Regions from separate parts of the Enterobacter adelaidei genome, predicted to be linked through region 3. Evidence: predicted binding sites of a transcription regulator. Region 3 holds the regulator's gene; each other region holds the start of a gene.

The links. The regulator PhoB, encoded in region 3, activates phosphate uptake and scavenging genes when phosphate is short. The targets are predictions, from matches to a motif close to CTGTCATAAAACTGNCNNAT.
Region 1: a site for PhoB is predicted at 8,797-8,816, ahead of pstS (phosphate ABC transporter substrate-binding protein PstS). Genes of this name have one in related genera too.
Region 2: a site for PhoB is predicted at 1,833-1,852, ahead of AAHF05_RS02790 (esterase-like activity of phytase family protein). Genes of this name have one in related genera too.

Annotation. Positions count from the first base shown of each region.
Region 1 is NZ_CP154353.1:4,611,127-4,621,988, forward strand. It holds gene atpF (F0F1 ATP synthase subunit B) at 1-194, shown strand, start outside; gene atpH (F0F1 ATP synthase subunit delta) at 209-742, shown strand; gene atpA (F0F1 ATP synthase subunit alpha) at 755-2,296, shown strand; gene atpG (F0F1 ATP synthase subunit gamma) at 2,348-3,211, shown strand; gene atpD (F0F1 ATP synthase subunit beta) at 3,243-4,625, shown strand; gene AAHF05_RS22390 (F0F1 ATP synthase subunit epsilon) at 4,646-5,065, shown strand; gene glmU (bifunctional UDP-N-acetylglucosamine diphosphorylase/glucosamine-1-phosphate N-acetyltransferase GlmU) at 5,204-6,574, shown strand; gene glmS (glutamine--fructose-6-phosphate transaminase (isomerizing)) at 6,753-8,582, shown strand; gene pstS (phosphate ABC transporter substrate-binding protein PstS) at 8,904-9,944, shown strand; gene pstC (phosphate ABC transporter permease PstC) at 10,026-10,862, shown strand, end outside.
Region 2 is NZ_CP154353.1:556,901-567,762, forward strand. It holds gene AAHF05_RS02780 (NAD-dependent succinate-semialdehyde dehydrogenase) at 1-891, shown strand, start outside; gene AAHF05_RS02785 (YfaZ family outer membrane protein) at 942-1,487, opposite strand; gene AAHF05_RS02790 (esterase-like activity of phytase family protein) at 1,898-3,256, shown strand; gene yjiA (GTPase) at 3,687-4,640, opposite strand; gene AAHF05_RS02800 (YbdD/YjiX family protein) at 4,651-4,854, opposite strand; gene AAHF05_RS02805 (carbon starvation CstA family protein) at 4,955-7,108, opposite strand; gene AAHF05_RS02810 (YafY family protein) at 7,299-8,216, opposite strand; gene AAHF05_RS02815 (4-hydroxyphenylacetate 3-monooxygenase reductase subunit) at 8,396-8,905, opposite strand; gene hpaB (4-hydroxyphenylacetate 3-monooxygenase, oxygenase component) at 8,923-10,485, opposite strand; gene hpaA (4-hydroxyphenylacetate catabolism regulatory protein HpaA) at 10,681-10,862, opposite strand, start outside.
Region 3 is NZ_CP154353.1:944,776-955,637, forward strand. It holds gene sbcC (exonuclease subunit SbcC) at 1-2,953, opposite strand, end outside; gene sbcD (exonuclease subunit SbcD) at 2,950-4,155, opposite strand; gene phoB (phosphate response regulator transcription factor PhoB) at 4,342-5,031, shown strand; gene phoR (phosphate regulon sensor histidine kinase PhoR) at 5,053-6,348, shown strand; gene brnQ (branched-chain amino acid transporter carrier protein BrnQ) at 6,758-8,077, shown strand; gene proY (proline-specific permease ProY) at 8,159-9,532, shown strand; gene malZ (maltodextrin glucosidase) at 9,664-10,862, shown strand, end outside.

The sequences.
Region 1 (10,862 bases), 970 kb from region 3:
AAGCAGAACAGGAACGTACTAAGATCGTGACACAGGCTCAGGCTGAAATTGAAGCTGAGCGTAAACGTGCTCGTGAAGAACTGCGTAAGCAGGTTGCGATTCTGGCTGTTGCTGGCGCCGAGAAGATCATCGAACGTTCCGTGGATGAAGCTGCTAACAGCGACATCGTGGACAAACTTGTCGCTGAACTGTAAGGAGGGAGGGGCTGATGTCTGAATTTGTTACGGTAGCTCGCCCCTACGCCAAAGCAGCTTTTGACTTTGCTATCGAACACCAAAATGTCGATCGCTGGCAGAATATGCTGGCGTTTGCCGCTGAGGTGACGAAAAACGAACAAATGGCCGAGTTGCTTTCCGGTGCGTTAGCACCTGAAACTCTCGCCGCGTCGTTTATCGCCGTGTGCGGAGAGCAACTGGATGCCAACGGCCAGAACCTGATTAAGGTAATGGCAGAAAATGGTCGTCTCCGTGTGCTCCCGGATGTTCTCGAGCAGTTTGAGCACTTACGTGCCCTTAGTGAAGCTACTGCTGAAGTTGAAGTAACTTCTGCGACTGAACTGAGTAATGAACAGCTTGCGAAAATTACCGCCGCGATGGAAAAACGTCTGTCACGCAAAGTTAAGCTGAATTGCAAAATCGATAAGTCTGTAATGGCAGGCGTAATCATCCGTTCGGGTGATATGGTCATTGATGGCAGCGTACGCGGCCGTCTTGAGCGCCTTGCAGACGTCTTGCAGTCTTAAGGGGACTGGAGCATGCAACTGAATTCCACCGAAATCAGCGAACTGATCAAGCAGCGCATTGCTCAGTTCAATGTTGTGAGCGAAGCTCACAATGAAGGTACTATTGTTTCTGTAAGTGACGGTGTTATCCGCATTCACGGCCTGGCCGATTGTATGCAGGGTGAGATGATTTCCCTGCCGGGTAACCGTTACGCTATCGCACTGAACCTGGAGCGCGACTCCGTAGGTGCAGTTGTGATGGGTCCATACGCTGACCTCGCCGAAGGCATGAAGGTTAAGTGTACTGGCCGTATTCTGGAAGTGCCGGTTGGCCGTGGCCTGCTGGGTCGCGTAGTTAACACCCTGGGTGCGCCAATCGACGGTAAAGGTCCGGTTGAGCACGATGGCTTCTCCCCAATCGAAGTTATCGCACCAGGCGTTATCGATCGTCAGTCCGTAGATCAGCCTGTTCAGACAGGTTATAAGTCCGTTGATGCCATGATCCCAATCGGTCGTGGTCAGCGTGAACTGATCATCGGTGACCGTCAGACCGGTAAAACCGCGATGGCTATCGACGCCATCATCAACCAGCGTGATTCCGGCATCAAATGCGTGTACGTGGCTATCGGCCAGAAAGCGTCCACCATTTCTAACGTGGTTCGTAAACTGGAAGAGCACGGCGCACTGGCTAACACCATTGTTGTTGTTGCAACTGCTTCCGAATCTGCTGCACTGCAATACCTGGCGCCATACGCGGGTTGCGCAATGGGCGAATACTTCCGTGACCGCGGTGAAGATGCACTGATCGTATACGATGACCTGTCTAAACAGGCTGTTGCTTATCGTCAGGTTTCCCTGCTGCTCCGTCGTCCACCTGGACGTGAAGCGTTCCCTGGCGACGTATTCTACCTCCACTCTCGTCTGCTGGAGCGTGCTTCCCGCGTTAACGCGGAATACGTCGAGAACTTCACCAAAGGTGAAGTGAAGGGTAAAACGGGCTCTCTGACCGCACTGCCGATCATTGAAACCCAGGCGGGTGACGTTTCTGCGTTCGTTCCGACCAACGTAATTTCCATTACCGATGGTCAGATCTTCCTGGAAACCAACCTGTTTAACTCCGGTATTCGTCCGGCGGTTAACCCGGGTATCTCCGTATCCCGTGTTGGTGGTGCTGCTCAGACCAAGATCATCAAGAAACTGTCCGGTGGTATCCGTACCGCGCTGGCACAGTATCGTGAACTGGCTGCGTTCTCTCAGTTCGCATCCGATCTGGACGAAGCAACCCGTAAACAGCTGAGCCACGGTCAGAAAGTGACCGAGCTGCTGAAGCAGAAACAGTACGCACCAATGTCTGTTGCTCAGCAGGGCCTGGTACTGTTCGCGGCTGAACGCGGTTACCTCGAAGATGTGGAACTGGCGAAAATCGGTAGCTTCGAAGCCGCTCTGCTGGCTTACGTCGACCGTGATCACGCTCCGCTGATGCAAGAGATCAACCAGACCGGTGGCTATAACGACGAAATCGAAGGCAAGCTGAAAGCTATCCTCGATTCCTTCAAAGCAACCCAATCCTGGTAATCGTCCGGCGGCTTGTCTCAGGACAAGCCGCCTGGCATTGAGGAGAAGCTCATGGCCGGCGCAAAAGAGATACGTAGTAAGATCGCAAGCGTCCAGAACACGCAAAAGATCACTAAAGCGATGGAGATGGTCGCCGCTTCCAAAATGCGTAAATCGCAGGATCGCATGGCGGCCAGCCGTCCTTATGCAGAAACCATGCGCAAAGTGATTGGTCACCTTGCAAACGGTAATCTGGAATATAAGCACCCTTACCTGGAAGAACGCGACGTTAAGCGCGTGGGCTACCTGGTGGTGTCGACCGACCGTGGTCTGTGTGGCGGCTTGAACATTAACCTGTTCAAAAAACTGCTGGCGGATATGAAAGCATGGTCTGAAAAAGGCGTTCAGTGCGATATCGCAATGATCGGCTCTAAAGGCGTCTCTTTCTTTAACTCCGTTGGTGGCAATATTGTCGCTCAGGTGACCGGTATGGGTGATAACCCGTCCCTGTCCGAACTGATCGGCCCGGTTAAAGTGATGTTGCAGGCTTATGATGAAGGCCGTCTGGACAGACTGTACGTTGTCAGCAACAAATTCATTAACACCATGTCTCAGGTTCCAACGCTCACTCAGATGCTGCCTTTACCGGCATCAGAAGATGATGAGCTGAAGCACAAAGCCTGGGATTACCTGTATGAACCCGATCCGAAACCGCTGCTGGATACCCTGCTGCGTCGTTACGTTGAATCTCAGGTTTATCAGGGCGTTGTAGAAAACCTGGCCAGCGAGCAGGCCGCACGAATGGTGGCGATGAAAGCCGCGACCGATAATGGCGGCAGCCTGATTAAAGAGCTGCAGTTGGTTTACAACAAAGCTCGTCAGGCCAGCATTACTCAGGAACTCACCGAGATCGTCTCGGGGGCCGCCGCGGTTTAACCAGGTTTACGAATTACGTAGAGGATTCAAGATGGCTACTGGAAAGATTGTCCAGGTAATCGGCGCCGTGGTGGACGTCGAGTTCCCTCAGGACGCCGTACCACGCGTGTACGACGCGCTTGAGGTACAGAATGGTAACGAGAGCCTGGTGCTGGAAGTTCAGCAGCAGCTCGGCGGCGGTATCGTGCGTACCATCGCGATGGGTTCTTCCGACGGTCTGCGTCGTGGTCTGGAAGTTAAAGACCTTGAGCATCCGATCGAAGTCCCGGTAGGTAAAGCAACTCTGGGTCGTATCATGAACGTATTGGGTCAACCAATCGACATGAAAGGCGACATCGGTGAAGAAGAGCGTTGGGCTATCCACCGCGCGGCACCTTCCTACGAAGAGCTGTCCAGCTCTCAGGAACTGCTGGAAACCGGCATCAAAGTTATCGACCTGATGTGTCCATTTGCGAAGGGCGGTAAAGTTGGTCTGTTCGGTGGTGCGGGTGTAGGTAAAACCGTAAACATGATGGAGCTGATCCGTAACATCGCGATCGAGCACTCCGGTTACTCCGTATTTGCGGGCGTAGGTGAACGTACTCGTGAAGGTAACGACTTCTACCACGAAATGACCGACTCCAACGTTCTGGACAAAGTATCCCTGGTTTACGGCCAGATGAACGAGCCACCAGGAAACCGTCTGCGCGTTGCGCTGACCGGTCTGACTATGGCTGAGAAATTCCGTGACGAAGGCCGTGATGTTCTGCTGTTTGTCGATAACATCTACCGTTACACCCTGGCCGGTACGGAAGTATCTGCACTGCTGGGTCGTATGCCTTCAGCGGTAGGTTATCAGCCGACTCTGGCGGAAGAGATGGGTGTTCTTCAGGAACGTATCACCTCTACCAAAACCGGTTCTATCACCTCCGTTCAGGCGGTATACGTACCTGCGGATGACTTGACTGACCCATCACCAGCAACCACCTTTGCGCACCTTGATGCAACCGTGGTACTGAGCCGTCAGATCGCGTCTCTGGGTATCTACCCAGCCGTTGACCCGCTGGACTCCACCAGCCGTCAGCTGGATCCACTGGTTGTTGGTCAGGAACACTACGACACCGCGCGTGGCGTACAGTCCCTGCTGCAACGTTACCAGGAACTGAAAGACATCATCGCCATCCTGGGTATGGATGAACTGTCTGAAGAAGACAAACTGGTGGTAGCACGTGCGCGTAAGATCCAGCGCTTCCTGTCCCAGCCGTTCTTCGTTGCGGAAGTATTCACCGGTTCTCCAGGTAAATACGTTTCCCTGAAAGACACCATCCGTGGCTTTAAAGGCATCATGGAAGGCGAATACGATCACCTGCCAGAGCAGGCGTTCTACATGGTTGGTTCCATCGAAGAAGCAGTGGAAAAAGCCAAAAAACTTTAACGCCTTAATCGGAGGGTGATATGGCAATGACTTACCACCTGGACGTCGTCAGCGCAGAGCAACAAATGTTCTCTGGTCTGGTCGAGAAAATCCAGGTAACGGGTAGTGAAGGTGAGCTGGGTATTTTCCCGGGTCACGCACCGCTGCTCACCGCCATTAAGCCTGGTATGATCCGCATCGTTAAACAGTTCGGTCACGAAGAGTTTATCTATCTGTCCGGCGGCATTCTTGAAGTGCAGCCTGGCAGTGTGACCGTTCTGGCCGATACCGCTATTCGTGGCCAGGATCTCGACGAAGCGCGAGCCCTGGAATCGAAGCGTAAGGCTGAAGAGCACATTAGCAGCTCTCATGGTGACGTGGATTACGCTCAGGCGTCTGCGGAGCTGGCCAAAGCGATCGCGAAACTGCGCGTTATCGAGTTGACCAAAAAAGCGATGTAACACCGGCTTGAAAAGCACAAAAGCCAGTCTGGGTTCCAGGCTGGCTTTTTTTTTCGGCCTTAATTCATGATGAAAAAGATGTAGAATTTTAGGCATCAAACGTTTTTACTTCTCACTCAAACTACCGTCAGGATGCGTATGTCAAACAGTGCGATGAGCGTGGTGATCCTTGCCGCTGGCAAAGGTACCCGCATGTATTCCGATCTGCCTAAAGTGCTTCACACGCTGGCAGGAAAGCCGATGGTGCAGCATGTCATTGATGCAGCAAATGAACTGGGTGCCCGTCAGGTTCATCTGGTCTACGGCCACGGTGGCGATCTGCTTAAAAAGACGCTGAGCGATGACAAGCTCAACTGGGTGCTTCAGGCTGAGCAACTGGGTACAGGTCACGCGATGCAGCAGGCAGCACCGTTCTTTGCCGATGACGAAGATATTCTGATGCTCTACGGCGATGTTCCGCTGATCTCCGTTGAAACACTAACTCGCCTGCGTGAAGCCAAACCGCAGGGCGGCATCGGTTTGTTAACCGTCGTGCTGGATGATCCAACCGGTTATGGCCGCATCACCCGTGAAAACGGCAACGTAACGGGGATTGTTGAACATAAAGACGCCAGCGACGAACAGCGCCAGATTCAGGAGATCAACACCGGTATCCTGATTGCCAATGGCGCGGATATGAAGCGCTGGTTGTCGAAGCTCAACAACAACAATGCGCAGGGTGAATACTACATCACCGACATCATTGCGATGGCATATCAGGAAGGACGTGAGATTGCGGCGGTACATCCGGCACGCATTAGCGAAACCGAAGGGGTGAATAACCGCCTTCAGCTTTCCCGTCTGGAGCGAGTTTATCAGTCTGAACAGGCCGAAAAACTGCTGCTGGCAGGCGTGATGCTGCGCGATCCGGCGCGTTTCGATCTGCGTGGTTCCCTGTCTCACGGTCGTGACGTTGAAATTGATACTAACGTTATCTTTGAAGGCAAAGTCACTCTGGGCAATCGCGTCAAAATTGGCGCTGGCTGCGTGATCAAAAACAGCGTCATCGGTGACGATTGCGAAATCAGCCCTTACAGCGTGGTGGAAGATGCGCATCTTGAAGCGGCGTGCACCATTGGACCGTTTGCGCGTCTGCGCCCGGGCGCTGAGCTGATGGAAGGGGCTCACGTGGGCAACTTCGTTGAGATGAAAAAAGCGCGTCTGGGTAAAGGCTCTAAAGCCGGTCATTTGACCTATCTGGGCGATGCGGAAATTGGCGATAACGTCAATATTGGTGCAGGCACAATCACCTGCAACTATGACGGTGCCAACAAGTTTAAAACCATTATCGGTGATGATGTGTTTGTCGGTTCCGATACACAGCTGGTGGCACCGGTTACCGTGGGCAACGGGGTAACGATTGCCGCCGGGACAACCGTTACGCGCGATATCGCCGATAACGAGCTGGTATTAAGTCGTGTGCCACAGGTGCACAAGCAGGGCTGGAAACGCCCGGTGAAGAAAAAGTAACAGATTTACCCTCGCCCCTTTGGGGAGAGGGCCGGGGTGAGGGGATAACATAATCCTCCCCCCACAAGCAGTACCCATAAAAATAACCCCACTCTCTACAAGGCTCGGGGCGCCCGGAAAGGGCAAATACAGGTCAGCGACAACGCAGGCGTTATGCCTAAATTCGGAATCTAAAACTATGTGTGGAATTGTTGGCGCAGTTGCGCAGCGTGATATTGCTGAAATCCTTCTCGAAGGTTTACGTCGTCTGGAATACCGTGGCTATGACTCTGCTGGTCTGGCCGTGGTCGATGCAGAAGGTCATATGACCCGTCTGCGTCGTCTCGGTAAAGTGCAGATGCTGGCCCAGGCTGCGGAAGAACATCCGCTGCATGGTGGTACCGGTATTGCGCACACCCGCTGGGCGACGCACGGCGAACCGTCTGAAGGCAACGCGCACCCGCATGTGTCTGAACACATCGTGGTCGTGCACAACGGCATTATCGAAAACCACGAACCGCTGCGCGAAGAACTGAAAGCGCGCGGCTATACCTTCGTCTCTGAAACTGACACCGAAGTGATTGCTCACCTGGTGCACTGGGAGCTGGAGCAGGGCGGTACACTGCGTGACGCAGTTCTGCGTGCTATCCCTCAGCTGCGCGGTGCATACGGCACGGTGATCATGGACTCACGCGATCCGTCCACGCTGCTGGCCGCACGTTCCGGTAGCCCGATGGTTATCGGTCTGGGCATGGGTGAAAACTTTATCGCCTCTGACCAGCTTGCGCTCCTGCCAGTTACCCGTCGCTTTATCTTCCTGGAAGAGGGTGATATTGCGGAAGTGACTCGTCGCAGCGTGACCGTATTCGATACCAAAGGCGAGCAGGTGAAACGCCAGGAGATCGAATCTAACCTGCAGTACGACGCGGGCGACAAAGGCGCTTACCGTCACTACATGCAGAAAGAGATTTACGAGCAGCCAAACGCCATCAAAAACACTCTTACCGGGCGCATCAGCCACGGTGAGGTGGATCTGAGCGAGTTGGGTGCAAACGCGAACGAACTGCTCAGCAAGGTTGAGCATATTCAGATCGTGGCCTGCGGTACCTCCTACAACTCCGGTATGGTTTCTCGCTACTGGTTTGAATCCCTGGCGGGCGTGCCGTGCGATGTGGAAATCGCGTCTGAATTCCGCTATCGCAAATCCGCTGTGCGTCGTAACAGCCTGATGATCACCCTTTCCCAGTCTGGTGAAACGGCGGATACGCTGGCGGCGCTGCGTTTGTCTAAAGAGCTGGGCTACCTTGGCTCTCTGGCCATCTGTAACGTCCCTGGCTCATCGCTGGTGCGTGAATCCGATCTGGCGCTGATGACCAAAGCGGGTACCGAAATTGGCGTGGCCTCCACTAAAGCGTTTACCACTCAACTGACCGTTCTGTTGATGCTGGTGGCGAAACTGGCGCGTCTGAAAGGCGAAGATGCCTCTGTTGAGCATGACATCGTTCATGGCCTGCAGGCACTGCCGAGCCGCATTGAGCAGATGCTGTCTCAGGACAAACGCATTGAAGCGCTGGCGGAAGATTTCTCTGACAAACACCACGCGCTGTTCCTTGGCCGTGGCGATCAGTATCCGATTGCGCTGGAAGGCGCGCTGAAGCTGAAAGAGATCTCCTACATTCACGCGGAAGCCTATGCGGCAGGCGAGCTGAAACACGGCCCACTGGCGCTGATTGACGCCGATATGCCGGTCATCGTTGTGGCTCCTAACAACGAACTGCTGGAAAAACTGAAATCTAACATTGAAGAAGTGCGCGCCCGCGGTGGTGTTCTGTACGTCTTCGCCGACAAAGATGCCGGTTTTGTCAGCAATGACAACATGCACATCATCGAGATGCCGCATGTGGAAGAGGTGATTGCGCCGATCTTCTACACCGTTCCGCTGCAGTTGCTGGCTTATCATGTTGCGCTGATCAAAGGCACCGACGTTGACCAGCCGCGTAACCTGGCGAAGTCTGTCACCGTAGAATAATCCCTTCAGGCTCCACCTTCGGGTGGAGCTTTTCTATCCCGCCTGGCTTGTTTTTAATCAACTCTTTTGCGTTTTTATTTATGACAATCTGTCATCTTCAGCTACTTTTTTCAGTGTCACATAAAGAAAATATTTCTGAAAACGTCTTGTCATAAAAGTGGCTAACACGATGAAAATTAAGCTTTCTTCTGCTGGTTTTTAAGTGAAATTTCCATTGTCATAAAACTGTCATAATTCGTACATTTATCTGTCACCTGTTTGTCCTATTTTGCTCATCGTAGCCACTAAACAACGATTTACGAAAATCTTGCAGGAGACATTATGAAAGTTATGCGTACCACTGTCGCAACTGTTGTCGCCGCGACCTTATCTCTGAGCGCGTTCTCTGTATTTGCAGAAGCAAGCCTGACTGGCGCTGGTGCAACCTTCCCTGCGCCGGTGTATGCCAAATGGGCGGATACCTACCAGAAAGAAACCGGTAACAAGGTTAACTATCAGGGTATCGGCTCCTCCGGTGGCGTTAAACAAATTACCGCTAATACCGTTGATTTCGGCGCATCAGACGCTCCGCTGTCTGATGACAAACTGGCTCAGGAAGGTCTGTTCCAGTTCCCGACCGTGATCGGCGGTGTGGTTCTGGCCATCAACCTGCCGGGCGTGAAGTCTGGTGAACTGGTGCTGGACGGCAAAACCCTGGGTGACATCTACCTGGGTAAAATCAAAAAATGGGATGACGAGGCGATTGCCAAACTCAACCCTGGCCTGAAACTGCCATCTCAGAACATCGCTGTGGTTCGCCGCGCTGATGGTTCTGGTACCTCTTTCGTGTTCACCAGCTATCTGGCGAAAGTGAACGAAGAGTGGAAATCTAAAGTCGGTTCTGGCTCTACCGTTAACTGGCCAACCGGTCTGGGTGGTAAAGGCAACGACGGCATCGCCGCTTTCGTACAGCGTCTGCCGGGCTCTATCGGTTACGTAGAATACGCCTACGCTAAACAGAACAATCTGTCCTACACCAAACTGGTTTCTGCTGATGGTAAACCTGTCAGCCCGACCGAAGAGAACTTTGCCAACGCGGCAAAAGGCGCTGACTGGAGCAAATCTTTCGCTCAGGATCTGACTAACCAGAAAGGCGAAGGTGCATGGCCAATCACCTCTACCACCTTCATCCTGGTTCACAAAGAGCAGAAGAAACCTGAGCAGGGCGCCGAAGTGCTGAAGTTCTTCGACTGGGCGTACAAAAACGGCGGCAAACAGGCTAATGCACTGGATTACGCTACCCTGCCAGAAAACGTGGTTGAGCAGATTCGTGCTGCATGGAAAACCAACGTAAAAGACAGCAGCGGTAAAGCATTGTATTAATTTAGCATTCTGACGAAAATGGCGGGTGGCGCTTGCGCTTACCCGCCGATTTCGTAAACGCGTTTAACAGAAGAGTGATTTATGGCTGCAACCAAGCCTGCATTTAACCCTCCGGGTAAAAAAGGTGACATGATTTTCAGCGCGCTGGTAAAACTGGCTGCGCTGATTGTGCTATTGCTGCTGGGCGGCATTATCGTGTCTCTGATTTTCTCCTCCTGGCCGAGCATCCAGAAATTCGGTTTCTCCTTCCTGTGGACCAAAGAGTGGGACGCGCCGAACGATATCTACGGTGCGCTGGTGCCGATTTACGGCACGCTGGTGACCTCGTTCATCGCCCTGCTAATCGCGGTTCCCGTCAGTTTTGGTATTGCCCTGTTCCTGACGGAACTGGCACCGGGCTGGCTGCGTCGCCCACTGGGTATTGCCATCGAGCTGCTGGCGGCCATTCCGAGTATCGTTTACGGCATGTGGGGCCTGTTTATCTTTGCGCCGCTGTTCGCAACGTACTTCCAGGAACCCGTGGGTAATGTACTTTCTGCCATCCCGTTTGTGGGTGCCCTGTTCTCTGGCCCTGCTTTCGGTATCGGTATTCTGGCGGCTGGTGTGATCCTCGCCATCATGATTATTCCGTACATTGCGGCGGTCATGCGCGATGTCTTCGAACAAACGCCGGTGATGATGAAAGAGTCGGCCTACGGTATCGGCTGTACCACCTGGGAAGTTATCTGGCGCATTGTCCTTCCGTTCACCAAAAATGGGGTGATTGGCGGCGTGATGCTGGGTCTGGGACGTGCGCTGGGTGAGACCATGGCGGTGACCTTTATCATCGGTAACACCTACCAGCTCGACAGCGCATCACTCTTCATGCCGGGTAACAGTATTACCTCTGCACTGGCGAATGAATTTGCTGAGGCGGAA
Region 2 (10,862 bases), 390 kb from region 3:
CCGCACTGCGCCGAGGCGTTTGCCCATCTGGTGCGCGAAGCGGGGGCACCGGAAGGGGCGTGGACTAACCTGTTTATCTCGTCCGATCAGGTGGCGAACATCATCGCCGACGATCGCGTGCAGGGCGCCGCGCTGACCGGTTCCGAAAAAGCCGGTAGCGTCGTGGCTGCGCAGGCGGCGAAGCACATTAAGAAATCGACCCTTGAGCTAGGTGGTAACGACGTCTTCGTGGTGCTTGATGATGCGGACCTGGACAAAGCCGTGAAGATTGGTGTGAATGCGCGACTCAACAACGCCGGGCAGGTCTGCACCGCGGCGAAGCGCTTTATCCTGCACGAGAAAATTGCAGATGCCTTCCTCAGCAAATTCACCGAGGCGTTTAAGCAGGTGAAGATTGGCGATCCGCTGGACGAAAGCACCACGCTGGGGCCGCTGTCGTCTAAAGATGCCCTGGAAACGCTGACCAGACAGGTTAACGAAGCGGTGAAAAACGGTGCGACGCTGCACTATGGCGGCAAACCGGTGCCGCGAGACGGGAGTTTCTTCGAGCCGACGATCCTGACGACTATCTCGCGCGACAACCCGGCGTATTTCGAAGAGTTCTTCGGCCCGGTGGCGCAGATGTTCGTGGTGAAAAACGATGACGAGGCGGTTGCGTTGGCCAACGACTCCCACTACGGCCTGGGCGGGGCGGTATTCAGTCAGAATATCGAGCGCGCGAAGAAAATGGCGTCGCGGATTGAAACAGGGATGGTGTATATCAACTGGCTCACCGATACCGCGCCAGAGCTGCCGTTCGGCGGGGTGAAGCGCTCCGGCTACGGACGCGAGCTGTCGGATCTGGGGATCAAAGAGTTTGTGAACCAGAAGCTGGTAGTAGTGCGTAAGTAAGAGGTAATAAAAAACCTGCCAGACGGCAGGTTTTTTATCTGTGCGGAGCCTTAGAAGCTCACGCCGCCGCCCACATAGGCGCCGTCAATCAGCGTATGGCCAGGACGGCCGTCTTTGCCATCTACGCTCACGTGACGGTAACCCACTTTCAGGGTCACTGGCGTAATTGGCGTCCAGCTTACGCCGCCATTGGCTTCAACGTAGTTTTTCACGCTGTTGTTCAGACCTTCTGGCGCGACATAACCTTCACCAAATACGTGAATGCTGTCGGTCAGGGCAACGTTAACGCCGCCACCAATCGGGAACGCCACGCCGTTATCGCCTTTTTTCGGGCCAAGGTAGATCGCCTTCGCGCCCGCATTCAGCATGACCGGGCCGACTTCCAGGTTGTAACCTGCACCCACGCCACCTGTCTGGGTGCCGTCGTCAGTGTTTTTAAGCCAGTTGCTTTCGGCATACAGGCCAGACGAGGATTTACCCATTTCCAGATTGAGGTTGGTAAAGTTTTTACCCTGCTCAATGCTGCCACCCATCGCCAGTGCGGAACCCGAGATAGCGGTCAGAGCAGAAAGAAGAAGAATATTCAGTTTTTTCATGTTTTATGCCTCGTCATCAAATTAATCTTACGGCACCTTAACAAGCGATGTTTATGACTGCAAATGTGGTTCGGATCAACTTTTTATACTGTAAATGTTAATTTTATTGCTCAAATTGTTATGAAGGTGTTTTGTTTTAGGGGTGTCAACGCGTGATTTTCTGCTGTTTAAGAACAGTTTAATTTTTTGACTAAACATAAACTGAACGAGGCGGGGATAATCATTCGGAATGCATTAATGGCATTTCTAATAATTTCCAGAAATGTTTCAGGTGTCATACAAAACCACAAAAAATTACATTTCTGGCGCTGACTATACGTTCAACTGCTCGGCCCTGTTTCCTCGCAATGTCATTTTTCTGACACGTTGATTCTTTACGGTGTTGGCTTCACTCTATGGATGCTAACAATATGAAAAGAAAAATTATTCCTGTACTTATCGGTTGTGCGCTCTCTTTCTCTGGCCTGGCGGCGCAGCCCACGGCTGAACACTATGTCGTTAGCTTTCCCGAAGGCTCCCACGTGAACTACAGCGGGGCGTTTGCTGATGCTTTCCCGCATGGACTTCCTGTCGGAATCGGTTCTGGCCTGTTGTTCACCGGCAAGCAGGGCGATGCGCTGACCTTCGTGACGGTTACCGATCGCGGTCCGAATGCGGACGCGCCAAAAATGGGTAAAAACGAAGCCAAAATTTTTGTTACGCCGGATTTCGCGCCGCTGCTGATGACCATCCGTGTACAAGACGGTAAAGCCGAGGCCATTGATGCCCGCCCTCTGCACGACGATAAAGGCGAGATTAACGGGCTACCGCTGCAAAGCGGCGTGATTGGCTCCACCAATGAAGTGGCATTCAGCGACACGTTAAAGACGCTGAAGGGTGACAACCGCGGGCTGGACACGGAAGGCATCACGCCGGACGGCAAAGGCGGATACTGGCTGTGCGACGAGTATGGTCCGTTCCTGATAAACGTCGACAGTAGTGGGAAAATCCTGGCTATTCATGGGCCGCAGGCGGCGGAAGGGGAAAAATCCATCGCGGGCGGTCTGCCAAACATTATCAAATGGCGTCAACCGAACCGGGGCTTTGAAGGCCTGACCCGCATGCCTGACGGACGCATTATTGCCGCTGTGCAAAGCACGCTGGATATCGACGGTAAAAGTAAAAAACAGGCGCTGTTTACGCGTCTGGTGAGCTTCGACCCGGCGACCGGGAAAACCGCGATGTACGGCTATCCCATCGACAGCTCCGCCTACAGTAAAAACAGTGATGCCAAAATTGGCGACATTGTGGCGCTCGATGACCAGCACATCCTGCTGATTGAGCAGGGAAGCGATAAAAACGACGGGATGCGTAACCTGATCTACAAGGTGGATCTCAGCAAGGCGAGCGACCTTTCCGCCTTTGACAAACCGGGCGAGTACCCGGAGTTTGATGATGAGAAGACCCTGGCGCAGCGCGGCATAACCCTTGCGGTGAAAACGCAGGTCGTTGATTTACGCGCCCTCGGCTGGCAGCAGGAGAAGGCCGAAGGGCTGGCGCTGATCGACAGCAAAACGCTGGCAGTGGCGAACGATAACGACTTTGGCGTAAAGGTGGCGATGCAAAACCCGGTCGAGGGCAAGAAGCTCAAGGATTATCGGGTGAACGCAGAAGGTAAGCTGACGCTGGATGATAAACCGGTGGAAACCACGCTCAGCGTGAAGCCGCTGAAGAAGCCGGAGTCAGACAGTGAGTTGTGGATTGTGACGCTGCCGGAGGCGGTGAAATAAGTATCCCCACAAAATAATGCCTGCACAGACGGCCCCCTCTCCCTTGAGGGAGAGGGCTGGGGTGAGGGGGAACATACGGCTGTGGAGGTTATTCCGTTCACTTTATGTTCCTTGCTACTCTGTAACGGCATGACCTGTGAACGTGCCAGGGTGGCTCACTCGCCACCACCCTGGCGACCCGGGCTCCCGGCGGTAAATCGCCGCTTCGCGGTGCCCTCAGCTTATTCCTTCAGGCTATCGGGTCGGGCATGAGCCTGCATCCCTGCAGGCCACACCCTCTCGGCGCATCCCTGCGCCTCGCCCCGGCCTTACGGAAACGCCTCGGCGATTTACAGCCGGACCAGGACATCGCTGTAATTTATTCATTTTCCTGATACAAAGCTCATCGCTTCAGGTTAATAAATTACTGGGCAGAGGGGATGCATAGCGTTTATTTCTGTAGTCCCGCAAATGCCGCCCGAATTTCCTCTTCCGGCAGCTGGATGCCAATAAACACCATCACGCTGTGTGGCGTTTCCTCACCCCACGGCCTGTCCCAGTCGGCGCTATATAAACGCTGTACACCCTGGAACAGCAGGCGGTTTGGTTCACCGTGTATCCACAGCATCCCTTTGTAGCGCAGCAGCTTGTCGGCAAACGACAGCAGCAGGTTCTCCATCACTCGCGAAACCTCGCCGATGTCCACCGGATAATCCAGCTCCACCACAATCGACGCCACGTCGTTTTGCTTATCTCCCATAAAGTGGAAGCGCGGCTTCGAGGTGACATTCTCTTCCAGCATAAAGCCGTTGGTGTTGAACAGCTGAGACAGGTCGATATCACCGTGCGTCACCGTGTAAATCGGGGCGCGGGAGTTGATGCGCGTCAGGCGCTCGCGCAGTTTTTCGCTCTCGCCCGCCACGTCGGTTTTGGTCAGCAGAATGCGGTCGGCATAACCCACCTGAGACTGAGCAATGGTGAACTGGTTCATCTGCTCGTCGGCGTGGACGGCATCGACAAGCGCAATCACGCCGTCCAGCAGGTAGCGCTGGCAGAGGATCTCATGGGCGAAAAAGGTCTGAATAATTGGGCCGGGGTCAGCCATGCCGGTGCATTCAATCACCAGGCGGTCGAAATTGATGTCACCACGATCGCGGCTGTCGAGCAGGTCCAGCAGAGCGTCTTCCAGTTCGTTAGAGCGGGTGCAGCAGATGCAGCCGTTGGTCAGGGTTTTGATCTGCGTGGCGCGATCGCCGATCAGCTGATCGTCTACCGAAACTTCGCCAAACTCGTTTTCGATAACGGCGATTTTGAAGCCGTGCTGCTCGTTCAGAATATGGCGCAGCAGGGTGGTTTTACCTGCGCCGAGGAAACCGGTCAGCAGGGTGACGGCAATCGGGGTCATGGTGTCTCCTTTAGCAGCAGCGGACGCCGCCTTCTCCACTTCCGCCGTAGCGCGCTTCCTGACGCTCGCGGAAGAATTCGGTGTAGGTCATGTACGGCTTATCCGGATGATTGGTCTTCATATGCTCAACGTAGTTGTCATAGTCCGGAATGCCAATCAGCATTTTCGCCGCCTGACCGAGGTATTTTTTTGCTTCGCCTAAGTTACCAAACATAACGCATCCTGATAAGAAAAAGCCCAGCGAGGTAAGACCGCTGGGCGTTGTGTCCCCTCACCCCGGCCCTCTCCCTGTGGGAGAGGGGGAGGATTGCGGATTAATGGTGTGAAGAGGTCTTCACGCCGCCTTCCGGCACCGGCACATACGGGGTTTCTTTATCCGTACGACCCTCGGCGTTACGCACTTTCAGCCAGGTTTTGATGCCGTAGAAGATGATGCTGTACACCACCACCAGGAACAGAATGCTCAGGCCCGCGTTGGTGTAGTTGTTCACCACGATATGGTTCATGTTGGCAATCTGCTGCGCAGTCAGGTCTGCGCCGCCTGAGGCAATCTTCTCTTTGTACTGGTTAGCCATAAAGAAGAAGCCTTCCAGCTGCGGGTTGGCACTGAACAGTTTCAGGCCAAGTGCCCAGGTGGTGCAGAGCAGCAGCCACAGCGCAGGGACCACGGTGACCCAGATGTATTTGGTGCGTTTCATCTTCACGAGGACAACGGTGCCGAGCACCAGAGCAACGGCTGCGAGCATCTGGTTAGAGATACCGAACAGCGGCCACAGGCTCTTCACGCCGCCCAGTGGGTCGACAACGCCCTGATACAGCAGGTAACCCCACAGGCCAACACAACCCGCCGTGCCCAGAACGCCCGCAACCAGAGAGTCGGTTTTCTTCAGGAACGGCACGAAGTTACCCAGCAGATCCTGCAGCATGAAGCGGCCTGCACGGGTACCGGCGTCCAGCGCGGTCAGGATGAACAGGGCTTCAAACAGAATACCGAAGTGGTACCAGAAGCCCATGTCCGCCCATGGCAGCACTTTGTGGAACACGTGCGCGATACCGACAGCCAGCGTTGGAGCACCACCTGCACGGTTCAGCACGGACGGTTCGCCGATGTCTTTCGCGGTCTGCATGATCTGCTCAGGCGAAATCACGAAGCCCCAGGAGCTGACGGTCGCTGCAGCATGTGCGCTTGCGTCTTTCAACTGCGCCATAATCAGCGCCGCGTTGTCACCACCCATCTCATGCAGGTTTGGCATGGTAATGCCCAGACCCGCCGGAGGCGTGTTCATCGCGAAGTAGAGACCCGGTTCGATAATGGACGCAGCAACCAGCGCCATGATCGCCACGAAGGATTCCATCAGCATGGCACCGTAACCGATCAGACGTGCGTCTTTCTCGTTCGCCAGCAGCTTAGGTGTGGTACCTGAAGAGATCAGCGCGTGGAAGCCTGAAACTGCACCACACGCGATGGTGATGAACAGGAACGGGAACAGCGCGCCTTTCCACAGTGGGCCAGTACCGTCGATGTACTGCGTCACTGCTGGCATTTTCAGATCCGGGTTAATCACCAGGATACCGATCGCCAGACCGACGATCACGCCGATTTTCAGGAAGGTCGCCAGGTAGTCACGCGGAGCCAGAATCAGCCATACCGGCAGCAGAGCGGAGATAAACGCATAACCGATCAGCGCGAAGGTGATGGTGGTGTCCTTGAAGGTCAGCGCCGGGCCCCAGTACGGGTCGTGAGCAATCACGCCACCGAAGTAGATGGAGGCCACCAGTAGCACGATACCAATCACCGATACTTCACCTACGCGTCCAGGGCGCAGGAAGCGCATGTAGATACCCATGAACAGCGCAATCGGCACGGTAGAGCAGACGGTGAAGACACCCCACGGACTCTCAGCCAGGGCTTTCACCACGATCAGAGCAAGCACCGCGAGGATGATGATCATAATCAGGAAGCAGCCGAACAGGGCGATAGTCCCCGGCACGCGGCCCATCTCTTCTTTGACCATCTCACCCAGAGAGGCACCGTTACGACGAGAAGAGATAAACAGCACCATAAAGTCCTGCACCGCACCCGCCAGCACGACACCGGCGAGCAGCCACAGGGTGCCAGGCAGGTAACCCATCTGCGCGGCCAGTACCGGGCCGACCAGGGGGCCTGCGCCAGCGATAGCGGCAAAGTGGTGACCAAACAGCACGTAGCGGTTGGTTGGCACATAGTTCAGGCCGTCATTGTTAATGACCGCCGGAGTGGCGCGCGTCGGGTCGAGCTTCATGACCTTCTGCGCGATGTACAAGCTGTAGTAGCGATAAGCAACAAGATAGACGGAAACCGACGCGACCACGATCCACAGGGCGCTTACGTGTTCGCCCCGGCGTAATGCGACAACCGCCAGACAAAAAGCGCCGAGGATCCCGAGTAAGGCCCAGGGCACGTGCTTCAGTAGTTTTTTAGTATCCATAATAGACCTGGTTTTTTATGTAAAGAAAAAAGGGTCAGGGTTCGTTGTGAGGAGGTGTTGATTAATGCTGGTGGGATCTTGCCAGAACGTCGCGTGTGTAAAGGAGGGTAAATGGATGAGTGGTTGAAAGTGCCAGGTAAGCGGTCAAAGGTGGCGGCGAGTGGTTCCGGTTCGCCGCCAGCGGTCGGAATTATGTGATTGAGATCACTTGGTTATGCGCGCTGCTCTCCATTGCCAGGTAGCTTTCCAGTGTTCGGATGAGTTTCTCCTTAAGCCAGCTCGGCTCCAGGATCTGAATGTCTGGCAGCCAGTAGAAAAGCAGCGGCAAGATCTGATTTTCGTGTGCCGCCTGACAGCGCAGCGTGACGCCGCCGTGTTGCTCCTCCAGCAACTCTTGCTCCGGCAGGAGATCGCGGCGCAGGAAGTAATGTGAAATATTATTTTTAATAAATATTTTCACTGCGAAAGTATCTTCCGACACCCAGGGGTCGAGGCTTTTTTCCAGCAGCTCGCGGGCATTCTCTTCAGGAGTGAAGGTGGTCGTATGAATATCAAGCCAGCTAATCTGACTCAATGAGAAGGATTTCAGTCTGCCATTCTCGGTGGCTTGTAAATACCATATATTTTTTTTGTTAATCAGTTTATAGGGATTAATCAGGCGGGTTTTACTCTTATAAACGATCTGGCAAACATTATGGTTCTTAATCGATTTCTCGATTTTCGCTAAATGACGACGAATATCGCGTTGTACCGTGTGTTCTGCTTCATTCCCAAGGATAAGAATATGGTTTTCGTCAACGCGTGTTTCAAGTTTCTGCCAGAATTCCGTATTTCTTTCAGGGAAAAAGCTATCAGCATTCAGGAAGTTAGCCAGTGAGTGATGTAATCCTTGTCCGCCGGGAGATTGTGAAGAATGGATCAGTCGATATAGCCCATTACCGGTATGTTCAACAATCGGAGAGAGTGCATTTAAATCCCGGTAGACGGTACGCTCGGTAATTTTAAATTTTTCCATTAGCGCACTGCGGTTTACCACACCGTTTAAATGTAGTTCAACCAGAATATCGACCAGACGTTCAGCCGAGCGGCTCCGCGTCGTTTTAGCCATAAGGTCATCCTGTATATTTGTGTATGCGCTGAATGATGCGGATGGCACTGACAACAGATGTCAGTATTCAGGCACAGAAAATTTATCTTATGGTTATATAACGGCGTGATTTAGTGGAAACCTTAGGAATTTTTGTGGAAAGCGGCGCTGGCCGGAAAAAAAGGCCAGCGCGATAGGGGTTATACTGCGGCTTCCGTCTCCATCATGACCGGGTGAAAACGGCGTTTGAAGTAGATCAGGCCATGTTCCGCGTCACTCAGAATGATATTTTTAATTTCAACGAGATAGACAAGATGCGTACCGATGGTTTGCACCTGGCTTATCTCGCCCTCAAGGCTGGCCAGCGCGCCTTTCAGCACCGGTTGTGCCAGCGCACCGTTCTGCCAGCAGGAGAGCGCAAAGCGCTCCTCCATGGCCATACCGGTCATTCCGGCGAAGTGGCGAGCCATGATCTCCTGCTCGTGGTTCAGCACGTTAACGCACAGCCTGCCGTTGCCCTGAAATACCGGGTTCATGGCGCTATTGGCGTTGATGCACACCATCAGCGATGGTGGCGTGTCCGTTACCGAGCAGACGGCGGTGGCGGTGATCCCGCAGCGACCAGCTTCACCCTCGGTGGTGATAACATTCACTGCGGCCGACAGACTGGCCATCGCATCGCGAAAACGCAGACGTTGTTCTGATTGCATTGTCATCTCCCGCTGCGTTATTTCAGCAGCTTATCCAGCATGTTGATATCGCTGTTGTTGTGCAGGTGCGGCACCGTCCAGCCGTGTTGGTCGTACTCGGACATGCAGCGGTCGACCATTGCCATCATCTTGTCCATGTTGCCGGAGCTCTGCGCCTGACGCAGACACTGCAGGCGGATCTCATCCTGGCTACCGGAGTAGTTGATTTCGTACAGCTCGTGACGGCCGCCAAATTCGCTGCCGATGGCGTCCCACATCAGTTTTAAAATCTTGATGCGTTCGACGTGATCCATACCGTTGGAGCCGCGCACGTATTTCGCCAGATACTGGTCGATCTGCGGGTTGTTCAGATCCCGGGCACTGGACGGCAGGTAGATCAGACCGGACGTCACGTTACGTTCGATGATGTTCTTGATCTTCGCGTAGGCCATCGGTGCCATTACGCGGTAGGTTTGCAGCGCGGCGTGATCCGGCAGATACGCACCGTTGACCCACGGCGTGGCTTCAGAGCACATGGAGTCGCTCAGCGCCCAGAACATGTTGCGCCAGGCCACCACTTCGCCGAGATCTGCCTGCACGCCGCGGAACTCCAGGGTACCGGTACACTCCAGGGATTTCTTCAGCAGGGCAGTGATGAAGTCGAGCTTCACCGCCAGACGTACGCAGGCCTGCAGCGGGTACATACGGGCAAAGCCACCTTCCATTGTCCAGCGACGGCAACGGTCGAAATCGCGGTAGATCAGCACGTTTTCCCACGGGATCAGCACATTGTCCATCACCAGGATCGCGTCGTTCTCGTCGAAGCGGCTGGAGAGCGGGTAGTCGTACGGGGAGCCTGTTGCGCCTGCCACCATCTCGTAAGAGGCGCGGGAGATCAGCTTCACGCCTTCGGCATCCATCGGGGCGACGAACATCAGTGCGAAATCCGGGTTTTCGCCCATCACCTGCGCGGAGCCGAAGCCAATCATGTTGTAGTGAGTCAGCGCCGAGTTGGTTGCCACCACTTTCGCACCGCTGACGATAATTCCCGCGTCGGTCTCTTTCTCCAGCTTGATGTAGACATCTTTCACTTCATCGGCGGGTTTATGGCGATCGATCGGGGGGTTAACGATCGCGTGGTTGAAGTACAGGCCGGTTTCCTGAATGCGGGTGTACCAGTTGCGAGCGTTCTGTTCGAACTGACCGTAGAAGGCCGGGTTAGCGCCGAGCGCGCAACCAAATGCCGCTTTGTAATCCGGCGTGCGACCCATCCAGCCGTAGCTCAGGCGCGACCACTCGGCGATGGCATCACGCTGCTGGCGCAGGTCGTCGGCACTTTTCGCCACGCGGAAGAACTTATGGGTATAGCCGCCACTGCCCGTATCGGTACCCCAGCACAGCGTGTCCTGCATGTCCGGCTTGTGCAGGGCATCGTACATCTGCGCGATGGAGGCTGCCGCATTACGAAATGCCGGGTGGGTGGTGACGTCTTTGACGCGCTCGCCGTAGATATAAATCTCACGACCGTCCTGCAGGCTTTTTAAATACTCTTCGCCGGTTAACGGGCGTTTGGCATCAGCGCGGAAATCTTCTGGCTTCATAGGGACCTCGTATCGGAATAGGGTTGTCAAATTTATGTTTTGTTTTTGTTGTTTAATTGAAGCGTGAGAGCGGCGAGACGTGAAGGGACGATTGGGACAACGGCGGGTACTTTTCGGGCGGGATGGGGTTTTGTGATCTGTGCGGCTTTTTGGCGGGTGGCGCTGCGCTTACCCGCCCTACGAACCGTGATGCGTTCAGGAAACCGGTACTTTCTGCGCCCGATAGGCGCTGGGTGAGCACCCCACTAACCGGTTAAAAAAGCGGGCAAAATAGGCCGGATCTTTAAACCCCAACTGCCAGGCAATCTCACTGACCGCGCTGTCGGAGAAGAGCAGCAACCGCCTGGCTTCCCGCAGCTGGCGGTCGAAGATCAGCC
Region 3 (10,862 bases):
CGAGCGTGCCGAACCCTTCATCCAGGAACAGCGAGTCGATCCGCGTTTTGTGACTCACCAGATCGGAAAGTGCCAGCGCCAGCGCCAGGCTGACCAGGAAACTTTCGCCACCAGAGAGCGTACGGGTGTCGCGCACGGCATCCGCCTGCCAGGTATCGACCACTTCCAGCTCCAGAGCATCGCTGGCTTTGCGCTGCAGCAGATAACGCCCGTGCAGGCGGTTAAGTTGCTGGTTAGCAAGCCAGACAAGATTGTCCAGCGTCAGCCCCTGGGCGAACTTGCGGAACTTGTCGCCGGTACTGGAGCCGATAAGCGCATTCAGGTACCCCCAGTCGTCTGCCAGACGGCTGGCCTCTTCAATTTGCTGCATTAAAGCCAGTTGGTGCAGGCGGTTATCGCTATCCTGCTTAAGCTGCTGGCGGATCTCTCCCTGCCGCGTGGTGTTCTCACGAAGCTGCTGCGTCAGTTGCTGGAGCTGGATCTGCAGGCCTGGTGCATCGGCGTCGAGCCCTTCTGGCCGCTGTGCCTGGTGCGCCTGCAACTGTTGGTTTGCCTGTCCGGACAAGGCGGCTGCCTGCTGTATCTGGTTTTCCAGCGATTGCTTCAGATGATTGAGGTGTTGGAGCATGTTCTCATCCAGCAGAGCGGCAAGGAACGCATCTTGATCGGCAAAACAGCTTGCCGACAGGGCCTGGGTGAATTGCACCTGCGATTGCTGCAGGCGCTCACGCTCCAGCGTTTCCTGCTGCTGGTGTGCCGCCAGTTGGCTCTGCAGAGACACGCATTCGTCGTGGATCGCGCGCCAGTTGTCAGGAATGGCGGGTTCGGTCTCTTCACTGTTGGTGACCGGAAGTGCGTCAAGCAGTGGCTTCAGGGCGTTTATACGTTCCTGAATCGCACCCTGCTGTGTCTGTTTCTCCTGCCACTGTGCGAACTCCGTTTCACGGGCGTTCAGCCAGGTGGCCTCAGTACCTTCGTCAGGTACGCTGAGTGAAAGTGCGGCCAGGGCGCTTTCCAGTCCCTGACGTGTTGTCGCCAGTTGCTGCTGATACTGGCGTTCCTGCTCTTCCATTTCGTTGAGCTGGTTTTGCAGCGTCAGACGCTGGCTGAGCTGATAAAGCTGGCGTTCATAGTGCTCCTGTTCGCTCATCCAGATGGCAATATCTTCCTGAATATTCAGCGAAATATTTAATGCCGCGCAAACCTCCTGCCACTCTTTAGTGAGCGCTTGCTCTTCCTGAGAGAGTGTCTGCGCTTCGCCTGACTCGCGCTGGATCTGTTGAGCCAGGGCATTAACCTGGCCCAGAACCAGCAGCCCTTCCTCTTTTAGCGAGGCGACCTCTTTTTCCAGGGCATCACGGCGGCGCTGATTATCAGTGAGTTCAAGCGCTTGATATTTCTCCACGGCGGGATGTTCGCTGGAGCCGCACAGTGGACAGGGTTTACCTGCCTCAAGCTGAGAACGATAGCTTTCCAGATCTTTAATCGTCGCTTCACGTTCACACAGGGCTTTCAGGTCCAGATAGTGCTGGTTTTTCTCTTTGTATTGCTGGCGACGTAGCGTCAGTGTTTCATTGAGTTTTACCTGCTCAGCCAGGGCCTTCTGCACGCTTTCACCGTTCTGGTGCAGGCGTTTTTGTAGCGGCTGATAGCGGGCATGGAGCGAGGTCAGACGTTGACGCATCGTTCGTGACTGCGCCTGTTGTTCCATCGCTACTGCAACCTCATCCGCCGTCAGCGTCAGGGTTGTTTCCGGCAGGGCGGCCCGTTTATGGCGTAATTCAGTGAGGCGGACGGTCAGGGCAGTAAGCTGATTTTTATCACGGCTAAGCTGAGCGAAGTGTGCTCGCCAGCCTGCCATTTCCTGTCCCCATAAGCGGAATCGATCATGTTCTGCCTGCCACTGCGTCAATACCGTTAATTCGGTCTGCAACTGCTCATGGGTACGAATGGCGGTATTACGGATACGCGAGCGCAGCGCGGTTTTATCGTGTAAGCGAGTATTTACTTCGATAATTCGCTGCTGGGTTTGAGCCAGACGCGAGGCTTGCTCTTGCTGGTGCTCCCAAAGCGGTCGAAGCTGAGCGGCGGGTTGAGCAAGCTGGAGCTTTGCCAGGTCAGGCGCGGCGTCGGTCAGCGCCTGCTGTGCCTGCTGTTGTAACACGCTTACGCGCTGTTGCTCGCGAAGAAGCTCATCATGGCGCGTAAGCCACTGATAATCTTTCTGCTGGCGCTGTTGCTGTGCCAGCAGTGTTTTCTCTTCGTCAGTAAGTGCCTGTAAACTTTGCTGTAACTGCTGCTGTTGCTCTTCGCTCAACAGCACCACACTAGCGACCTGTGCTTCACGCAATTCAAGCTCACTGTGTGCTGCTTTGTGTTTCTCAAATACCATTGCGGAAATCTGGCCGTAGATCTCCGTGCCGGTTAACTCTTCCAGTAATTCGGCACGCTCTTTCGGTTTGGCGTTGAGGAAGGCCGCGAACTGGCCCTGAGAGAGCAACATTGAGCGAGTGAAACGCCCATAGTCCAGCCCGGTGAGCGAGGCGGTGAGCTCCAGTTTATCTTTCACCTTATCGGCGAGGATTTTACCGTCTTCGCACTGCGCCAGTTCGACGCGAGGCGCTTGTAAGTTCCCGTCTGCCTGGTTCCTTGCCCGGTTCTGGCTCCAGAAGGCGCGATAAGCCACACCTTTGACTTCAAACTCGACTTCCGCCAGACATTCAGCGGTATCGCGTGTCATCAGGTCGTTTTGCGATTGTGACACGGTATTCAGACGAGGTGTTTCGTGATATAGCGCCAGACAGATGGCGTCGAGCAGGGTGGTCTTGCCTGCACCGGTCGCACCGGTAATGGCAAATAGCCCGTTGCTGGCAAAGGGCTCAGCGGTAAAGTCAATTTTCCACTCGCCCTTGAGTGAGTTGAGGTTTTTCAGACGCAGGCTCAGGATTTTCATGCGTTCTCTTCCTCGTTATTCAGAGCGTGGAGCGTATGGGCGAACAGCTCGTTCAGCCGGGCGCGTTTTGCATCGTCCATCTCTTCCTGGGCCAGTCGGCGTTCAAAAACCTCTTCGACTTTAAGTTCACTCAGCGTTTCGCGCTGAGCACTCAGCAGGATTTTTTCGCGCTGCTCGCGACTACGGCGTACCAGTAAAACCTCGACAGGAAGATCTTCCGTCAGCGCCTGAATTTTTCGCTGCATATCATGCAGATAGTCGTCTGTGGTGATTTCGATATCCAGCCAGACGGGGGGGTTAAACGCAATGCCACGCCACTGTTCAAGCTGGGAGGTGATGGCATCAAGGTCACCCTTCAGCACCGCCAGCGGCTGGGTAACAGGGACTTCCAGCGTTTCGACGGCGCTGAGTTTACCTCCGTTAAAACTCACCAGATGCACAGATTTGGCTTTACCTGTCTCATCAAAACTCAGCGAAATGGGCGAGCCACAATAGCGAATGTGTTCGCAGCCACCGATCATCTGCGAGCGGTGGATATGCCCTAGCGCAATGTAGTCGGCAGGCGGGAAATTTTGCGCCGGGAACGCATCCAGCGTACCAATATAAATGTCACGTACGGCGTCACTTTTACTGGCTCCGACGGTGGTGAGATGCCCGGTCGCAATCACCGGAATGAGCTGTTCGCCGCGCAAGGTACAGGCATCGGTATATTGTTGGTGATAATAGTCAGTGATGCTCTGCAACAGATGCTGCTGTTTTTCTCCGCCGGACATCCCGGCCTGGCTCTGCACGATATCGCGTGGGCGCAGGAAGGGAACCGGGCACAGCACCGCCCCCGGTGTACCGTCACGTTTTTTCAGGATCTGCGGCGCATGCCCGGCACTGGCCACCACGGTAGTGTTCAGGAAGGCCAGGATGTCGCGGGATTCATTCAGCGTGGCGACGGAGTCGTGATTACCGGCGACAATCACCAGATGGCAGCCTGTATGCTGCAGATTTACCACGAAGCGGTTGTACAGCTCACGCGCATAGCTTGGCGGCGAGCCGGTGTCGAAAATGTCACCCGCGACAATAATCGCATCCACTTCGCGCGATCGGGCCGTATCCAGCAGCCAGTTCAGGAACGCTTCATGCTCAGCTGCCCTGCTTTTGCTGTAAAAGTTTTGACCCAGATGCCAGTCCGAAGTGTGAAGTATGCGCATAGGAGATCCGTGGCGAAAAAAGATGTTGGCGATTATAAACATTCAGGGGCGGAAAATAACCGCTGTAATAAAACAACAGTTTGCCATTTATAGTGGTAAGGTTTTTCATAAATCTGTCATAAATCTGACGCATAATGACGCCGCATTACAAACTTGTAACTTAAATAAGATAAGACAGGGCAAAGTATGGCGAGACGTATTCTGGTCGTAGAAGATGAAGCTCCAATTCGTGAAATGGTGTGCTTCGTGCTCGAACAAAATGGCTTCCAGCCGGTTGAAGCGGAAGATTATGACAGCGCGGTGAACCAGTTGAATGAGCCCTGGCCCGATCTGATTCTGCTCGACTGGATGTTGCCTGGCGGCTCTGGACTGCAGTTTATCAAACACATTAAACGTGAAGCGATGACCCGCGATATCCCCGTTGTCATGCTCACGGCACGTGGTGAAGAAGAGGATCGCGTGCGTGGGCTTGAAACGGGTGCCGATGATTACATTACCAAGCCGTTCTCCCCGAAAGAGCTGGTTGCTCGTATCAAAGCCGTAATGCGCCGCATTTCACCGATGGCAGTGGAAGAGGTGATTGAGATGCAAGGTCTGAGCCTTGACCCGACCTCACACCGCGTCATGACGGGCGAAAACCCGCTCGACATGGGGCCTACCGAATTTAAACTTCTGCACTTCTTCATGACTCACCCGGAACGCGTTTACAGCCGCGAACAGTTGCTGAATAACGTCTGGGGAACTAACGTGTATGTCGAAGACCGGACGGTTGACGTCCATATCCGCCGCCTGCGAAAAGCGCTGGAACTGAGCGGCCACGATCGCATGGTGCAGACGGTCCGCGGCACGGGTTATCGTTTTTCTACCCGTTTCTGAACAATGACAGGAGTGTGACGCGTGCTGGAACGTCTGTCATGGAAAAGGCTCGTCTTTGAACTGATCTTATGTTGTATTCCGGCCTTCATTCTGGGGGCCTTTCTTGGACATCTGCCGTGGTTTCTGCTGGCCTCGGTCACCGGGCTGCTGATCTGGCATTTCTGGAACCTGTTGCGCCTCTCCTGGTGGCTATGGGTTGACCGAAGTATGACACCGCCGCCGGGAAGCGGCAGTTGGGAACCGCTGCTTTACGGTTTGCATCAGATGCAGATGCGTAATAAAAAGCGCCGCCGCGAACTGGGAAGCCTGATCAAGCGTTTTCGCAGCGGGGCGGAGTCGCTGCCGGATGCGGTCATTCTGACGACCGAAGAAGGGACAATCTTCTGGTGTAATGGTCTTGCGCAACAGTTGCTGGGGTTGCGCTGGCCGGATGATAATGGCCAGAATATCCTCAACCTTCTGCGTTATCCTGAGTTTGCGCAGTATCTAAAAAAGCGTGATTTTACCGGTCCGCATAATCTGAAACTCAATAATGGTCGCCATCTGGAAATCCGCGTGATGCCCTACAGCGATCGGCAGTGGCTGATGGTGGCGCGCGATGTCACCCAGATGCACCAGCTGGAAGGCGCGCGACGCAACTTCTTCGCGAACGTGAGCCACGAATTACGTACCCCGTTGACCGTACTTCAGGGTTACCTGGAGATGATGCAGGAGCAAACGCTTGAGGGCGCGCCACGTGAAAAAGCGCTGCACACCATGCGCGAGCAAACGCACCGTATGGAAGGTCTGGTGAAACAGCTGTTGACGCTCTCAAAGATCGAAGCGGCGCCAACGCTTGCGCTGAATGACACCATTGATGTCCCCATGATGCTGCGGGTGGTGGAGCGTGAAGCACAGACGCTAAGCCATAAAAAGCACCACCTGACTTTTGAGGTCGACAATACGCTGAAGGTTCTGGGCAGTGAAGATGAGTTGCGCAGCGCCATTTCCAACCTGGTGTATAACGCGGTGAATCATACGCCGGAAGGGACGGAGATCGTGGTGCGCTGGCAGCATACCCCTACGGGTGCTGAATTTAGCGTCGAGGATAATGGTCCGGGGATTGCTCCGGAGCACATCCCGCGTCTGACCGAACGCTTCTATCGCGTGGATAAGGCGCGATCGCGACAGACAGGGGGAAGCGGTCTGGGGCTGGCGATTGTAAAACATGCCGTCAATCACCATGAAAGCCGCCTCGATATTCAGAGTACCCTGGGTAAGGGAACCCGCTTTAGTTTCGTGATCCCGGAACGATTAATTGCCAAAAAGATCGCCTGATAACGGGTGTGTCATTTTATCTTTCCACGGGTCAGCGTTTGCTGGCCCGTTTGCTTTGCAGTCAAACGAAACGCGAATGAATTTTATACGGCTGACTGTTTTTTGTTCGCATGATTAGCCATGGGTTTTTCTGATAATTAGCGTATTGTGCTGGTATGTTTTTTCATGGTGGCATATTGTTCTGGTTTTGCGATCCCACCTTGCCTTTAAACGTTATAAGCGTTTAAATTGCGCCCCAGATACTGTCAGACCGACTGTATTTGCGTGGTAAATCGAAAAACTATTCTTCTCCACGCCAGGACGGGAGCATTTCCCGCTGAAATTGAGCAATTTTTCGGCTGTATCTTCCCACCAGGGAAATCGAAAAGCTCAATGTTTTCAACACCACATCCACAGGCAGTAAGGTTTTATGACCCATCACTTAAAATCGCGTGACATCATCGCGCTGGGCTTTATGACATTTGCGCTGTTCGTTGGCGCAGGCAACATCATTTTCCCTCCAATGGTTGGTTTACAGGCGGGTGAACACGTCTGGACTGCTGCATTTGGTTTCCTGATTACTGCTGTGGGTTTACCGGTACTGACCGTTATCGCCCTGGCGAAAGTGGGTGGCGGTGTTGATAGCCTCAGCACCCCGATCGGCAAAGTGGCGGGTGTTCTGCTGGCAACCGTCTGCTATCTGGCAGTGGGCCCACTGTTTGCGACCCCGCGCACGGCGACCGTTTCCTTCGAAGTGGGCATTGCTCCTCTGACCGGTGACGGCGCGATGCCGCTGTTTATCTACAGCCTGATCTACTTCGCGATTGTGATTCTGGTTTCTCTCTATCCGGGCAAGCTGCTGGATACCGTAGGTAACTTCCTGGCTCCGCTGAAAATTGTGGCGCTGATTGTGCTGGCGGTTGCGGCGATTGTCTGGCCGGCAGGTCCGATTAGTGACGCCATGGATGCCTACAAAAATGCCGCATTCTCCAACGGCTTTGTGAACGGCTACCTGACGATGGATACGCTGGGCGCAATGGTGTTTGGTATCGTCATCGTTAACGCCGCGCGTTCCCGTGGTGTGACCGAAGCACGTCTGCTGACCCGCTACACCATCTGGGCTGGCCTGATGGCCGGCGTGGGCCTGACGCTGCTCTATCTGGCGCTGTTCCGTCTGGGTTCCGATAGCGCCATGCTGGTTGATCAAAACGCGAATGGCGCGGCTATTCTGCATGCTTATGTTCAGCACACCTTCGGCGGTGCGGGCAGTATGCTGCTGGCAGCGCTCATCTTCCTGGCATGTCTGGTGACCGCCGTTGGCCTGACCTGCGCCTGTGCGGAGTTCTTTGCGCAGTATCTGCCGCTCTCTTACCGCGCACTGGTATTTATTCTCGGCATCTTCTCCATGGCGGTGTCAAACCTCGGTCTGAGCCACCTGATTCAGGTCTCTATTCCGGTGCTGACGGCTATCTACCCGCCGTGTATCGTGCTGGTGGTACTGAGCTTTACTCGCCCGTGGTGGAATAACTCCTCACGAATTATTGCGCCAGCCATGTTTATCAGCCTGATTTTTGGTATCCTTGACGGGATTAAAGCATCAGCTTTCGCAGAAATTTTGCCAGCCTGGACACAGCGTCTGCCGCTGTCCGAACAAGGCCTGGCCTGGCTGATGCCTACCGTTGTTGCACTGGTTCTGGCGGTTATCTGGGATCGTGCTGCAGGGCGTCAGGTCGCATCGAACGCCCATTAATCAACGGCAACAAACTGTTTAACCACGGGGCTTAAGGCCCCGTGGTTTTTTGTTTTTTTCGTGTTGAATGGCAAGATTTTAATGGAAAGCACTAACAAACTTAAACGTGGGCTGAGCACGCGCCACATCCGCTTTATGGCGCTGGGCTCCGCTATCGGTACCGGTCTTTTTTATGGCTCGGCAGATGCCATTAAAATGGCCGGTCCAAGCGTTCTGTTGGCCTACATCATCGGCGGTGTAGCGGCCTATATCATCATGCGTGCCCTCGGGGAGATGTCGGTTCACAATCCGTCAGCCAGTTCATTCTCTCGCTACGCGCAGGAAAACTTAGGTCCGCTGGCCGGGTTTATTACCGGCTGGACCTATTGCTTTGAAATCCTGATTGTGGCGATTGCCGATGTGACCGCGTTTGGTATCTATATGGGGGTCTGGTTCCCGGCGGTACCGCACTGGATTTGGGTGCTGAGCGTGGTGCTGATCATCTGCGCGGTTAACCTGATGAGCGTGAAAGTCTTCGGTGAACTGGAGTTCTGGTTCTCTTTCTTTAAGGTCGCCACCATCATCATCATGATTGTTGCCGGTTTTGGGATCATCATCTGGGGGATTGGTAACGGCGGTCAGCCCACCGGTATCCATAACCTCTGGAGCAACGGCGGCTTCTTCAGTAATGGCTGGCTCGGCATGGTGATGTCGCTCCAGATGGTGATGTTTGCCTACGGCGGTATTGAGATTATCGGTATCACCGCCGGGGAAGCGAAAGACCCGGAAAAGTCGATTCCGCGCGCCATCAACTCGGTGCCGATGCGCATTCTGGTGTTCTATGTGGGCACGCTGTTCGTGATCATGTCCATCTACCCGTGGAACCAGGTGGGCACTAACGGTAGCCCGTTTGTACTGACCTTCCAGCATATGGGCATTGCGTTTGCTGCCAGTATTCTGAACTTTGTCGTGCTGACAGCGTCGCTTTCCGCGATCAACAGTGACGTCTTTGGCGTGGGGCGTATGCTGCACGGCATGGCGGAGCAGGGCAGTGCGCCAAAGGTATTTGCCAAAACCTCACGCCGCGGTACGCCGTGGGTCACCGTGGTGGTGATGACCGTGGCGCTGCTGTTCTCGGTTTACCTGAATTACATCATGCCGGAGAACGTCTTCCTGGTAATTGCATCGCTGGCGACCTTCGCGACGGTGTGGGTGTGGATTATGATCCTGCTGTCACAGATTGCATTCCGCCGTCGTCTGTCTCCGGATGAGTTGAAAGCGCTGAAGTTCAAAGTGCCGGGCGGTGTGGCAACGACCGTGGTTGGCCTGCTCTTCCTGGTCTTTATCATCGCCCTGATTGGCTACCACCCGGATACCCGTATTTCCTTATACGTCGGCTTCGCGTGGATCGTCCTGCTACTGGTTGGCTGGATGTTTAAATGCCGCCGTGACCGTCAGCTGGCGGAAGCACAGTAATGTTAATGCCCGACGATGTCGGGCATTTTTTCTCCTCCCCCATCCTCCTCCCCCAATAAACCGCATCATGATGAGCTAACCTTAACCACCCTGTGGCAAGGTGACGTCAATTTCATCAAAGGGGATTCGTGATGTTAAACGCCTGGCACCTTCCGGTTGCCCCATTTGTTAAGCAAAACAAAGACAACCTTGTGATTACGCTCTGGCTGACGGGGGAAAATCAGCCTGAACGCGTGACGCTACGCGCCGAAATTGATAACGAAGAGACCGCGCTGAAAATGCACAAACAGCGTAGCCAGCCGCAGCCGGGTATCACAGCCTGGCGGGCAAATATCGACTTGCGCAGCGGGCAGTCACGCCGGCGCTACAGTTTCAAACTGCTGTGGAACAACCGTCAGCTGTGGTTTACCCCGCAGGGGTTTAGCCGTTTCCCTCCGGCCCGTCTTGAGCAGTTTGCCGTTGATTACCCGGATAACGGACCACAATGGGTTAACGATCAGGTCTTTTACCAGATTTTCCCGGATCGCTTTGCCCGCAGTGAAAAACGCACTGCTGACCAGGATAAGATCTATCACCACCATGCCGCGGGCCATGACATTATCCTGAAAGCGTGGGATGAACCCCTGACCGCGCAGGCGGGCGGTTCGACGTTCTACGGCGGCGATCTCGACGGTATCAGCGAAAAGCTGCCGTACCTGAAAAAGCTCGGCGTGACGGCGCTGTATCTCAACCCGGTGTTTAAAGCTCCGAGCGTACACAAATACGATACCGAAGATTATCGCCACGTTGACGCGCAGTTTGGCGGCGACGAAGCGTTATTGCGCCTGCGGCAGAACACCAGAAATGAAGGTATGCGCCTGATTCTGGACGGTGTGTTTAACCACAGCGGAGATTCACACGCGTGGTTTGACCGTCATAATCAGTCGATGAGCGGAGCATGCCATAACCCGGATTCACCGCAGAGAAGCTGGTATAGCTTTAATGAGGAGGGACGAGCGCTGGACTGGCTGGGTTATCCGAGCCTGCCAAAGCTGGATTTCCAGTCACCTTCTCTGATCGATGAAATCTACGGCGGTGAAGACAGCATTGTGCGCCACTGGCTGAAAGCACCGTGGAATATGGATGGCTGGCGCCTGGATGTGGTGCACATGCTGGGGGAAGCGGGCGGGGCGCGGAACAATATTCAACACGTCGCGGGTATTACCCGCTCTGCAAAAGCGGCTCAGCCAGAGGCGTTTGTGTTTGGCGAGCATTTTGGCGATGCGCGCCAGTGGCTGCAGGCCGATGCGGAAGATGCGGCGATGAACTATCGTGGCTTTACCTTCCCGCT